3 regions of the Shinella yambaruensis genome follow, and region 2 is predicted to be linked to each of the others. Evidence: riboswitches for the same ligand, from Rfam matches in the RefSeq annotation. Region 2 holds a riboswitch; each other region holds the start of a gene.
What was found. Region 2 has a riboswitch for thiamine pyrophosphate ahead of thiD (bifunctional hydroxymethylpyrimidine kinase/phosphomethylpyrimidine kinase). Riboswitches for the same ligand answer to the same signal wherever they lie in the genome.
Positions count from the first base shown of each region.

Region 1: another riboswitch for thiamine pyrophosphate. It lies ahead of thiC (phosphomethylpyrimidine synthase ThiC); the one in region 2 lies ahead of thiD (bifunctional hydroxymethylpyrimidine kinase/phosphomethylpyrimidine kinase).
Region 3: another riboswitch for thiamine pyrophosphate. It lies ahead of thiB (thiamine ABC transporter substrate binding subunit); the one in region 2 lies ahead of thiD (bifunctional hydroxymethylpyrimidine kinase/phosphomethylpyrimidine kinase).

Region 1 is NZ_CP150638.1:3,617,852-3,621,707, forward strand. It holds gene WMC41_RS17705 (IS110 family transposase) at 1-790, shown strand, start outside; TPP riboswitch at 936-1,052, shown strand; gene thiC (phosphomethylpyrimidine synthase ThiC) at 1,145-2,968, shown strand; gene thiO (glycine oxidase ThiO) at 2,971-3,856, shown strand, end outside.
Region 2 is NZ_CP150638.1:4,588,749-4,592,604, reverse strand. It holds gene WMC41_RS22365 (GFA family protein) at 1-161, shown strand, start outside; gene WMC41_RS22360 (AraC family transcriptional regulator) at 165-959, shown strand; gene WMC41_RS22355 (LysE family translocator) at 1,045-1,662, shown strand; gene thiD (bifunctional hydroxymethylpyrimidine kinase/phosphomethylpyrimidine kinase) at 1,667-2,476, opposite strand; TPP riboswitch at 2,519-2,615, opposite strand; gene WMC41_RS22345 (peptide chain release factor 3) at 2,752-3,856, opposite strand, start outside.
Region 3 is NZ_CP150638.1:4,060,860-4,064,715, forward strand. It holds gene WMC41_RS19825 (glutamine synthetase family protein) at 1-758, shown strand, start outside; gene WMC41_RS19830 (NAD(P)/FAD-dependent oxidoreductase) at 758-2,065, shown strand; TPP riboswitch at 2,310-2,420, shown strand; gene thiB (thiamine ABC transporter substrate binding subunit) at 2,459-3,466, shown strand; gene thiP (thiamine/thiamine pyrophosphate ABC transporter permease) at 3,468-3,856, shown strand, end outside.

The DNA.
Region 1 (3,856 bases), 970 kb from region 2:
GGCCACCGACCTGGTCGTCTTCGAGGCGACAGGTCATTGCGACCGGCTGCTGCGCCTGTGTCTTTCGCAGGCCGGCATCGCCTTTGCCCGCGTCAACCCGAAGACGGCCCGGCGCTTTGCCGAAGCGCGGGGACGGCTGGCCAAGACCGACCGCATCGATGCCCGCTCGCTTTGCGAGATGGGAACCATGTTCGGCCTGACGGCCGAGGCGCCGCCTTGCCCGGTGCGCGAGCGGCTGGCGGCCCTTGCCCGCCGCCGGGACCAGCTCGTCGATGCCCGTGCAACCGAGCGCCGGCATCTTTGCGATGCCTTCGATCCCGCCGTCCGCGCCGACATCGAGGCCATGATCGCCATCCTCGGCGAGAGGATCGCCTCGATCCAGGCTGCGATCGACGAGCAGATGAAGAATGGACATCTCGCTCAGCAGGCGCACCGCCTTACCTCCGCGCCCGGCGTGGGCAAGGTGACAGCCTTGACCCTGCTGGCCCATATGCCCGAACTCGGCAGCCTTTCGCCCAAAACAGCCGCAAGCCTTGCCGGCCTTGCCCCCTTCAATGACGATTCCGGCAGGAGATCCGGCCGACGCCGCATCAAGGGCGGCAGGCCACGCGTGCGAAAGGCCCTCTACATGGCGGCCCTCGGCGCCATCAAGGCCTCAGCGCGCCTGCGCGCCTTTCATCAGGCCGTCTCAGCCAGAACAGGCTCCGCAAAGGCCGGCATCATCGCCGTCGCACGAAAGCTCATCACGATCCTCAATGCAATGCAGCGCGACAAAACCAACTTCGCTTGAACACAGTTGCCATATCGCGGGTGCCGTGTGGATCCTCGGGTCAAGCCCGAGGATGACGGAGGAGTGGTTTTCGCACAATATAATGTAAGATTTTACTTACGTATTTTACCATGTTGACAAATCATCCCCGAGCGTCTTTGCTTAGGGCATTCACCAGGGGGGTCCCGACAAGGGGCTGAGATACTGCTGGCATTCGCAGCGCAGTGACCCGTTGAACCTGATCCAGTTCATACTGGCGTAGGGACGGTGCAAGCGCTGTAGAACCCGAAATCCGCAACCCGGATTCCGCCTACGCGTCCTTCCATCATTCCGGCTCTAGGACTGGGTCTCCAACCGCAAACTTGGAGCCTCACGATGAACATTGCCGCCCAGAAGCTCACCCCCACCGTCACGACGGGCGCCCTTCCCGCCTCGCGAAAGATCCACATAGCCGGCGAGCAGCACCCGGAGATCCGCGTGCCGATGCGCGAGATCGCGCTGCACCCGACCTCCGGCGAACCGCCGGTCATCGTCTACGACGCCTCCGGCCCCTATACCGACCCCGCCCATGTCGTCTCGATCGAGAGCGGCCTGCCGCGGCTGCGCGAGGCCTGGGTCGCGGCGCGCGGCGACACCGAGGACTATGAAGGCCGCCACATCCGCCCGGAAGACAACGGCTTTGCCACCGGCGAACGGCTGACGCCGGAATTTCCCGTGCGCAACCGGCCGCGCCGGGCGAAGGACGGCAAGGCGGTGACGCAGCTCGCCTATGCCCGCGCCGGCATCATCACGCCGGAAATGGAATTCATCGCCATCCGCGAGAACCTCGGCCGCAAGGCCGCCAAAGAGGCGCTCATCCGCGACGGCGAGAGCTTCGGTGCCCATATCCCCGACTTCGTCACGCCGGAATTCGTTCGCCAGGAAGTCGCGAGCGGCCGGGCCATCATCCCGGCCAACATCAACCATCCGGAAGCCGAGCCGATGATCATCGGCCGGAACTTCCTAGTGAAGATCAATGCCAATATCGGCAATTCCGCCGTCACCTCCTCCATGGCGGAAGAGGTCGAGAAGATGGTATGGGCGATCCGCTGGGGCGGCGATACGGTCATGGACCTTTCCACCGGCCGCAACATCCACAACATCCGCGAATGGATCATCCGCAATGCGCCGGTCCCGATCGGCACCGTGCCGCTCTACCAGGCGCTGGAAAAGGTGAACGGCATTGCCGAGGACCTCACCTGGGAGGTCTTCCGCGACACGCTGATCGAGCAGGCCGAACAGGGCGTCGACTATTTCACCATCCATGCCGGCGTGCGGCTCGCCTATATCCCGCTCACCGTAAGCCGCGTCACCGGCATCGTCTCGCGCGGCGGCTCGATCATGGCCAAATGGTGTCTCCATCACCACCGGGAAAGCTTCCTCTACGAGCATTTCGAGGAGATCTGCGACATCTGCCGCGCCTATGATGTCTCCTTTTCGCTGGGCGACGGGCTGCGTCCCGGATCGATCGCCGACGCCAACGACGCCGCGCAGTTCGCCGAACTCGAAACGCTCGGCGAGCTGACGCAGATCGCCTGGGCAAAGGATTGCCAGGTGATGATCGAAGGCCCCGGCCATGTGCCGATGCACAAGATCAAGGAGAACATGGACAAGCAGCTGAGGACCTGCGGCGAGGCGCCCTTCTACACGCTCGGGCCGCTGACGACCGACATCGCCCCCGGTTACGACCACATCACCTCGGGCATCGGCGCCGCGATGATCGGCTGGTTCGGCACGGCCATGCTCTGCTACGTCACGCCGAAGGAACATCTCGGCCTGCCCGACCGCGACGACGTGAAGGTCGGCGTCATCACCTACAAGATCGCCGCCCACGCCGCCGATCTCGCCAAGGGTCACCCGGCGGCGAAGATCCGCGACGACGCGCTGTCGCGCGCCCGCTTCGAGTTCCGCTGGGAGGACCAGTTCAACCTCTCGCTCGACCCGGAGACCGCACGCGCCTTCCACGACGAGACGCTGCCGAAGGAGGCGCACAAGGTGGCGCATTTCTGCTCCATGTGCGGCCCGAAATTCTGCTCCATGCGCATCTCGCACGATATCCGGGCCGAGGCGCAGAAGGAGGGGCTGGAGGCCATGGCGGCGAAATATCGCGACGGCGGCGACCTCTATATGCCGCTTGCCGGCGCCCCGGCGGGAGAATGACGATGCGCGTCCTCGTCAAGGGGGCCGGCGTGGCCGGCCTCACGGTCGCCTGGCAGCTCTATCGCCACGGTTTCGACGTCACCATCACCGAGCGCGCCGAAAAGGTGGGCCTCGGGGCCTCCGGCTTTGCCGGCGGCATGCTGGCACCCTGGTGCGAGCGGGAGAGCGCGGAGGAGCCCGTGCTCACGCTCGGCCGCTCGGCCGCCGACTGGTGGGAGGCGGCCGTGCCCGGCCATGTCAGCCGCCGGGGAACGCTGGTCGTCGCCGCCGGCCGCGATGCCGGGGAGCTCGACCGCTTCGCCCGCCGCACGAGCGGCTGGGAATGGCTGGATGCCGCGGCCATCGCCGAGCTGGAGCCGGATCTCGCCGGCCGCTTCCCCAAGGCCCTGTTCTTCCGGCAGGAGGCCCATCTCGATCCGCAACGGGCGCTCTCGGCCCTCACCGCCGGACTGGAGGAGGCGCGCATGCGCTTCCTCTTCGGCGCGGACGGCACGCAGGATGCGGCACGCTACGACCGCGTGGTCGACTGCACCGGCGCGGCCCGGATCGGCCAGCTGCCGGACCTCCGGGGCGTGCGTGGCGAGATGCTCTATGTGGAAACCCCGGAGATCAACCTCTCCCGCCCCGTCCGCCTGCTGCATCCGCGCCAACCGATCTACGTCGTGCCGCGCGGACGAGGTCGCTTCATGGTGGGCGCGACCATGATCGAGAGCGCCGACGGCGGCGGCATCACCGCCCGCTCGCTCATGGAACTGCTGAACGCCGCCTACACGCTGCACCCGGCCTTCAGCGAGGCACGGCTCACGGAAACCGGTGCCGGCATCCGCCCGGCCTATCCCGACAACCTGCCGCGCGTCAGCGAGCACGACGGCACGCTCCATGTGAACG
Region 2 (3,856 bases):
TGTTCACGACAGGCACCGGCGAGGACGCCGCGACCTGGGGCATCCGCTGGGGCAGCATCAACCAGCGTGCGGCGCTGAAACCGGCGCGCCAGATCTGGTGCCGCTCGGCCCTCGACTGGTTCGGCGAGACGGCGGCGCTTCCCGGCGTCGCGAGGGATTGAGCCATGGCGACAGGGCGCTTCCGGATCGTGCGAACCGGCGTGGAAGGCATCGAGGCGGTCTTCGCCGACAGCCGGCATACCTTCGCGCGCCATACCCACGAGACCTACGGCATCGGCCTCATCGAGCGCGGCGCGCAGAAATCGGCGAGCGGGCGCGGTCTGGTGGAGGCGGCGGCCGGCAACACGATCACCGTGAACCCCGGCGAGGTGCATGACGGCGCGCCGCTCGGCGACGCACCGCGCGCCTGGCGCATGCTCTATCTGGAGCCGGCGCTCGTCCGCGCGGCGGCGGAGGATATTTTCGAAGGGCGCCCGCGCGAGGAATTCTACGCGCCGGTGCTGGACGACGGGCGTATCGCAGGCCTGGTTTCCCGGCTGCTCGCCCTGCTTCTTGACGCCGGCGCCGACGCGCTCGGCCGCGAGGAACAGCTTCTCCTGCTGCTCGCCGCCGTGCTGCGCGAAGAGGCGCCGCGGCAGGATGGTCCTGCAGCCATCGGCCGTGCCCGCGACCGGCTCGACACCGACCCGGCCTCGGCGGTGACGCTGGAGGACCTTGCCGGCGATTGCGGGCTCGGCCGTTTCCGGCTGGTGCGCGATTTCGCCCGGCTCACCGGCCTGACGCCGCATGCCTACCTGCTCCAGCGCCGCACCGAGCTTGCCCGCCGGCTGATCGCGGCCGGCACCCCGCTTGCCGAGGCCGCCATCGAAGCCGGCTTCGCCGACCAGAGCCACATGACGCGCAATTTCACCCGCCGCTACGGCTATACGCCCGGCGCCTTTCTCGCCGCGCGCGCCTGAGCGGCCCGCACCCCGCAATTTCATTCAAGACCCCCGGCGCCCTTCCGGTGTTCCCTGCTGCCTTTCAACCCGCATGGAACCAGACATGACTTCCGAATTCCTCATCACCTCGCTCGTCGTCATCCTCCTGCCGGGCACCGGCGTGATCTATACGCTGGCGCTCGGCATCAGCGGCGGGTTCCGCGCCGCCGTCCTGGCCGCCTTCGGCTGCACGCTCGGCATCGTTCCGCATATCCTCGCCAGCGTGGTCGGCCTTGCCGCCGTGCTGCATGCCAGCGCGCTCGCCTTCGAGGTGCTGCGCTATATCGGCGTCGCCTATCTCCTGTTCATCGCCTGGAGCCTGCTGAAGGACAGCAATGCGCTCGATGTCGGGCCGGAGCAGGCACCGGCCGGCAATGCGCTGAGGATCGTGCGCAAGGGCATCCTCACCAACATCTTCAACCCGAAGCTCTCGCTGTTCTTCCTCGCCTTCCTGCCGCAGTTCATCCCGGTGAGCGCCTCCGGAGATGCCACGGGCCAGATGCTTTTCCTCGGCGGCGTCTTCATGGCCCTCACCTTCCTCGTCTTCGTCGGCTATGGGGCGCTTGCCGCCGGCCTGCGCCGGCAGGTGCTGAGCCGGCCGGCGGTCATCGTCTGGATGCAGCGCAGCTTCGCCGCCGCTCTCGGCCTGATGAGCCTCCGGCTCGCGCTGGCCGACCGCTGACCGATCAGTTGCCGGAAAGATGGAAATGATGCAGCGGACCGTGGCCCGAGCCGACGGTCAGCGCATCCGACAGGCGCACGGCACCGGCGATGAAGCGCTTGGCCGCCGCCACGGCATCGACGAGCGCCTGCCCCTTGCCGAGCTCGGCGGCGATCGCGCTCGACAGCGAGCAGCCGGTGCCATGCGTGTTGCGCGTCAGCACGCGCACGCCCTCGAACCAGTGCAGCCGATCGGGCGTCGCGAGCACGTCGGGGCTCTCGCTGCCCGGCAGGTGCCCGCCCTTCAGCAGCACCGCCTTCGGCCCGAGGTCGAGCAGCCGCCTTGCCTGGTCCTCCATGCCGGCCCGGTCCACGGCCTCCGCCTCACGAAGGAGGGCCGCCGCCTCCGGCAGGTTCGGCGTGAGCACGCTTGCGCGCGGCAGCAGCTGGCGCACCAGCGCGGCCACGGCCTCCTGCGCCAGGAGCGAGGCCCCGCCCTTGGCGACCATGACGGGATCGAGCACGATGGGAACCGCGCGATGCGGCGACAGGGCCGTGGCGACGGCTTCGGCGATCTCCGCCGAGGCGATCATGCCGATCTTCACCGCATCCACCCGGATATCGGCGAAGACCGCGGCGATCTGCGCCGCCACGAAATCCGGCGGAACCAGATGCACGCCGGAAACGCCCTGCGTGTTCTGCGCCGTCAGGGCCGTCAGCGCCGCCATGCCGTAGGTGCCGCGCGCGGCAAAGGTCTTGAGATCCGCCTGGATGCCCGCGCCGCCCGAGGGATCGGAGCCCGCGATCGAGAGAATGTTTGCGATTGTGTCGGCCATCTCGCCTCCTTCCCGGCAGGGGCGGCCTCGGGGTGGCGGCGATGCGGCACCCGTTCGACTCCCTCCGCCGGCATGATCCGGTTCAGGTTCAAAGGGTGCTTCTCAGCCCGCCTTGCGGCGGGCGCCCCTGTCTTGAACGGGTTTTCGCAAATGACGCGGCGCCTGTCACGCCGAAAGTGGTGTCGCGGCGCGTTTGCCACCGGCGCCATGCATCCTTTTCCCCGAGAGCGGGGAAAAGGTGGCGGATTAAATCGTGGGCGGGTGAGCCCGCCCGCTCAGGCCTTGGTGACGTGGTATTCCTTGATGGCGACCATCTTGATCGCCGGATAACGTTCCGCCTCGTAGCGCAGCGAGAAGGCATCCTGCGCCAGGAAGACCGGGTCGCCGTCGAGGTCGCGGGCGATATCGCCGCGGCGCTGGGTGACGAACTTGTCCAGCTCCGCCGCGCTGTCCGACGAGATCCAGCGGCAGACGGAAAAGCGCGACATTTCGAAGGAGACGGGCAGGCCGTATTCCGCCGAAAGCCGCTCCTTCAACACGTCGAGCTGCAGCGCACCGACGACGCCGACGATGGCGGGCGAGCCGTCTTCCGGCGAAAAGAGCTGCACGACGCCCTCCTCCGCCATCTGCTGGAGCGCTTCCTTCAGCTTCTTGGCCTTCATCGCGTCCTCCAGCCGCACGCGGCGCAGGATTTCCGGCGCGAAGTTCGGCACGCCCTCGAAGACCAGCGCCTCGCCTTCCGTCAGCGTGTCGCCGATCCGGAGCGTGCCGTGGTTGGGGATGCCCACCACGTCGCCGGCATAGGCCGTATCGGCCAGCTGGCGCTGCGAGGCGAAGAAGAACTGCGGGGCCGAAAGGCCGATCGTCTTGCCCGTGCGGGCAAGGCGCACCTTCATGCCGCGCTCCAGCATGCCGGAGCAGACGCGCGCGAAGGCGATGCGGTCGCGATGGTTCGGGTCCATGTTCGCCTGGATCTTGAAGACGAAGGCCGTCATCTTGTCTTCCGAGGCATGCACCTTGCGCACGTCCGCCACCTGGTCGCGCGGCGGCGGCGCGAAGGCGCCGAGCGCGTTGATGAGGTCGCGGACGCCGAAATTGCGGAGCGCCGAGCCGAAGAAGACCGGCGTCATGTGCCCTTCGAGGAAAGCTTCCTGGTCGTAGGGCCGGCAGGCCTCGCGGGCGAGTTCCAGCTCCTCGGTGAAGGCGGCCCGCTCGTTTTCCGGCAGGTTCTTCGCCACCACCGCCGGGTCGTCGATCCTCGTCGGCTGCACCTGCGTGTCCGAGCCGCGGAAGGTGCGGTCGGCCAGGTGATAGGAGCCGCAGAAGGTCTTCGAGCGGCCGACCGGCCAGGTGACCGGGGCGGTGTCGAGCGCCAGCTTC
Region 3 (3,856 bases), 530 kb from region 2:
CGGCCGTCGCGGAAAACGGCATCGGCCAGTTCGAAATCAACCTGATGCATTCCGACGACCCGTTGAAGGCCGCCGACGACGCGCTGTTCTTCAAGCGCATCATCAAGGGCGTCGCGCGCAAGCACGGCTTTGCCGCCACCTTCATGGCAAAACCCTACGGCATGCGCTCGGGCAGCGGCATGCACATGCATTTCAGCCTGATCGACGAAGACGGCAACAACGTCTTCGACAACGGCACGCCCGAAGGCTCCGACATCATGAAACACGCCGTCGCGGGCCTGACGCGCGGCATGGCGGAATCGACGCTGCTCTTCGCGCCGCACTTCAACTCCTACCGCCGCCTGCGCCCCGACACGCACGCGCCGACCTCCGTCTCCTGGGGCTACGAGAACCGCACCGCCGCCATCCGCATTCCCGGCGGCAGCAACAAGGCGCGGCGCATCGAGCACCGCGTCGCCGGCGCGGACGCCAACCCCTACCTCGTCATGGCCGGCATTCTCGGCGCCGCCCTCGTCGGCATCCGCAACACCTGGGAGCCGCCGGCGCCAGTTTCGGGTCGCGCCTATCAATCGCAGCTGCCGCGCATTCCCTCGGAATGGGGTTCGGCCGTCACCGCCTTCGAGAACGGCTCGATCGTCTCCGAGATCTTCGACGCGGACCTCCGCTCCATGCTGATCGCCTGCAAACGGCAGGAAATCGCCGGTTTCGCCGAACAGGTGACCGACTTCGAATTCAGCGCCTATCTGGAAATCGTCTGATGGCCAACAATGCCTCCTATGCCGGCAACGGCGCCTATCCCGACAGCTACTACGCCGCCTCCCGCAATATCATCCGCACGCCGAAGGTGCTGGAGGGCGCGGTCACGGCCGATGTCGCCGTGCTCGGCGCCGGCTATTCCGGCCTTTCCACCGCCATCCACCTTGCCGAAAAGGGCTACAAGGTGGTGATGGTCGAGGGGGCGGGCATCGGCTGGGGCGCTTCGGGGCGCAATGGCGGCCAGATCGTCAACGGCCTCAATGCCAGTCTCGACACGATCAAGCGCCGCTACGGCGATCAGGCCGGCGCCTTCGTCGGCGGCCTCGTGCAGGAGGGCGGCAGGATCATCCGCCGCCTGGTCTCGCAGTATGATATCGATTGTGACCTAAAGGACGGCAACATCTACGCCGCTTACACGCCTGCCCACATGAAGGACCTCGAGCACAAGAAGGCGCTGTGGAAGAGCTACGGCATGGACGACCACCAGATGCTCGACAAGGCGGCGATGCGAAAGCTCGTCAACACCGACGCCTATATCGGCGGCATGCTGGATACGACCGGCGGCCACATGCACCCGCTCAACCTCACGCTTGGCGAGGCCAGGGCGCTGGAGACGCTCGGCGGCGTGATCTACGAGCAGTCGCCCGTCACCCGCGTCGAGCACGAGGCGGAAAAGCCCGTCATCCACACGACGAAGGGCAGCGTCACGGCAAATGTCGCCGTCATCTGCGGCAATGCCTATCTCGGCCATGTCGTGCCGAAGCTGGTTTCGCGCGTCATGCCGGTCTCCACCCAGATGATCGCCACCGAGCCGCTCGGCGCCGAGCGCGCCGATGCGCTGATCCCGAGCGACATGTGCGTGGAGGACGTGCGCTACATCCTCGATTATTTCCGCCTGTCGGCCGACAAGCGCATGATCTTCGGCGGCGGCACCGTCTACGGCGGCACGGACCCGGCCGACGTCAGGGCTAAGATTCGCCCGAACCTCGAAAAGGTCTTCCCCTCGTTGAAGGGCTTGAAGATCGATTATGCCTGGAGCGGCAATTTCGCCCTCTCCTTCTCGCGCGTGCCGCAGATGGGCAAGATCGGCAAGAACACCTATTTCGCCCATGGCTACAGCGGCCACGGCGTCACCGGCTCGCATCTCTTCGGCCGCATCCTCAGCGAGGCGATCGACGGCGACCTCTCGCGTTTCAGCCAGTTCGAGAAACTGCCCTGGATCCCCTTCCCGGGCGGGCGCATGTTCCGCGCGCAATATTCCACCATCGGCTCCTGGTGGTACCAGTTCAAGGACGCCTTCGGCCTTTGAGGCCGAATGGACAAGTCGCGCTTGCGCGAGCCCTAGGATTATTGGCGAAGTCCGCCAACCTCTCCTCCGTCATGGTCGGGCCTGACCCGACCATCCACAGTCGCGGATGACGCATGGATCCTCGGGTTAAACCCGAGGATGACGACAGAAGGCGGGGTGATGTGTGTCATCGAACCAAGCCTGGCGCCAGCACCGGCCTTCCGCTTGCCCCTTGCGCGCCGCCTCGCGCAGGATTATGCCTTGCCTTGCTCTAACGGGGTGCCCGGGGTTCTTTCCTCCGGCTGAGAGGCGGTTTCGCCAACCCGAAGAACCTGATCCGGCTCGTACCGGCGGAGGGATTAGACGGCACATCCAGCGCCCTACTCCCGTTTTGTGAACAGCAAGGAGGCGCGGATGCGCAAGACTTCTCTTTCCACCATCGCGGCACTCGCCGTTTCCCTCGCCTTTCCCGCGCTCGCGCAGGAAAAGACGCTGACCGTCTACACCTATGAGAGCTTCGTCGCCGAATGGGGCCCCGGCCCCAAGGTCAAGGAAGCCTTCGAGAAGACCTGCGGCTGCACCGTCGAGTGGGTCGGCGTCGCCGACGGCGTCGAACTTTTGACGCGCCTGAAACTCGAAGGCGAGGGCACGAAGGCCGACCTGGTGCTCGGCCTCGACACCAACCTGATCACCGAGGCCAAGGCGACCGGCCTCTTCGAGGTGCACGGCCTTTCGCCGGCGGACCTCACCGTGCCCGGCGGTTTCTCCGATGATACGTTCCTGCCCTACGACTACGGCCATTTCGCCGTCGTCTATGACAGCGAGACGCTCAAGAACCCGCCGGCGAGCCTGAAGGAGCTGGTCGAGGGCGATCCCTCGCAGAAGATCGTCATCGAGGATCCGCGCACCTCGACGCCGGGTCTCGGCCTCCTGCTCTGGGTGAAGTCGGTCTATGGCGACAAGGCGGGCGAGGCGTGGGGCAAGCTGAAGGACCGCGTGCTGACCGTCACGCCCGGCTGGTCGGAAGCCTACGGCCTCTTCACCAAGGGCGAGGCGCCGATGGTGCTGTCCTACACGACCTCGCCGGCCTACCACGTCATCGCGGAACAGAGCGAGCGCTACAAGGCCGCCGCCTTCTCCGAGGGCCACTACGTGCAGATCGAGGTCGCCGGCCTGACGCGCACCGCCGACGACAAGGACCTTGCCCGCCAATTCCTGACCTTCATGACCGGCCCGGACTTCCAGTCGATCATCCCGGAGACCAACTGGATGATGCCGGCCGCGAAGACGAAGAACCCGCTGCCGGCCGCCTTCGACGCGCTGGTGAAGCCGGAAAAGACCTTCCTGATGCCGTCGGACGAGGTCGCGGCCAACCGCAAGGCCTGGATCGACGAATGGCTGGCGGCGATGAGCGCCAGGTAGCGTGATCTTCGCCCGCACTGAGCGACGGACGCTGCGTGTCGCCGGGGGCCTCGCCCTCGGCACCGTGCTCGCCTTCGTCGGCGCGGCGACGGCCGTGCTTCTCGCCCATGCCGGCCCCGGCGCCGGCGCGCCGCTCCTCGATGCCTATATCGGACGCGTCGCGCGGTTCACGCTGCTGCAGGCGACGCTCTCCACGCTGCTGTCCGTCCTCCTCGCCATTCCCGTCGCCCGGGCGCTCGCCCGGCAGCGGGATTTTCCGGGTCGCGTCTGGATCATCCGGCTGTCCGTCGTACCGCTCGGCCTGCCGGCGCTGGTCGCCGCGCTCGGCGTCATCGAGATCTGGGGCCGGCAGGGCGTCGTCAACGACCTGCTCGGGCTTGCCGGGCTGCA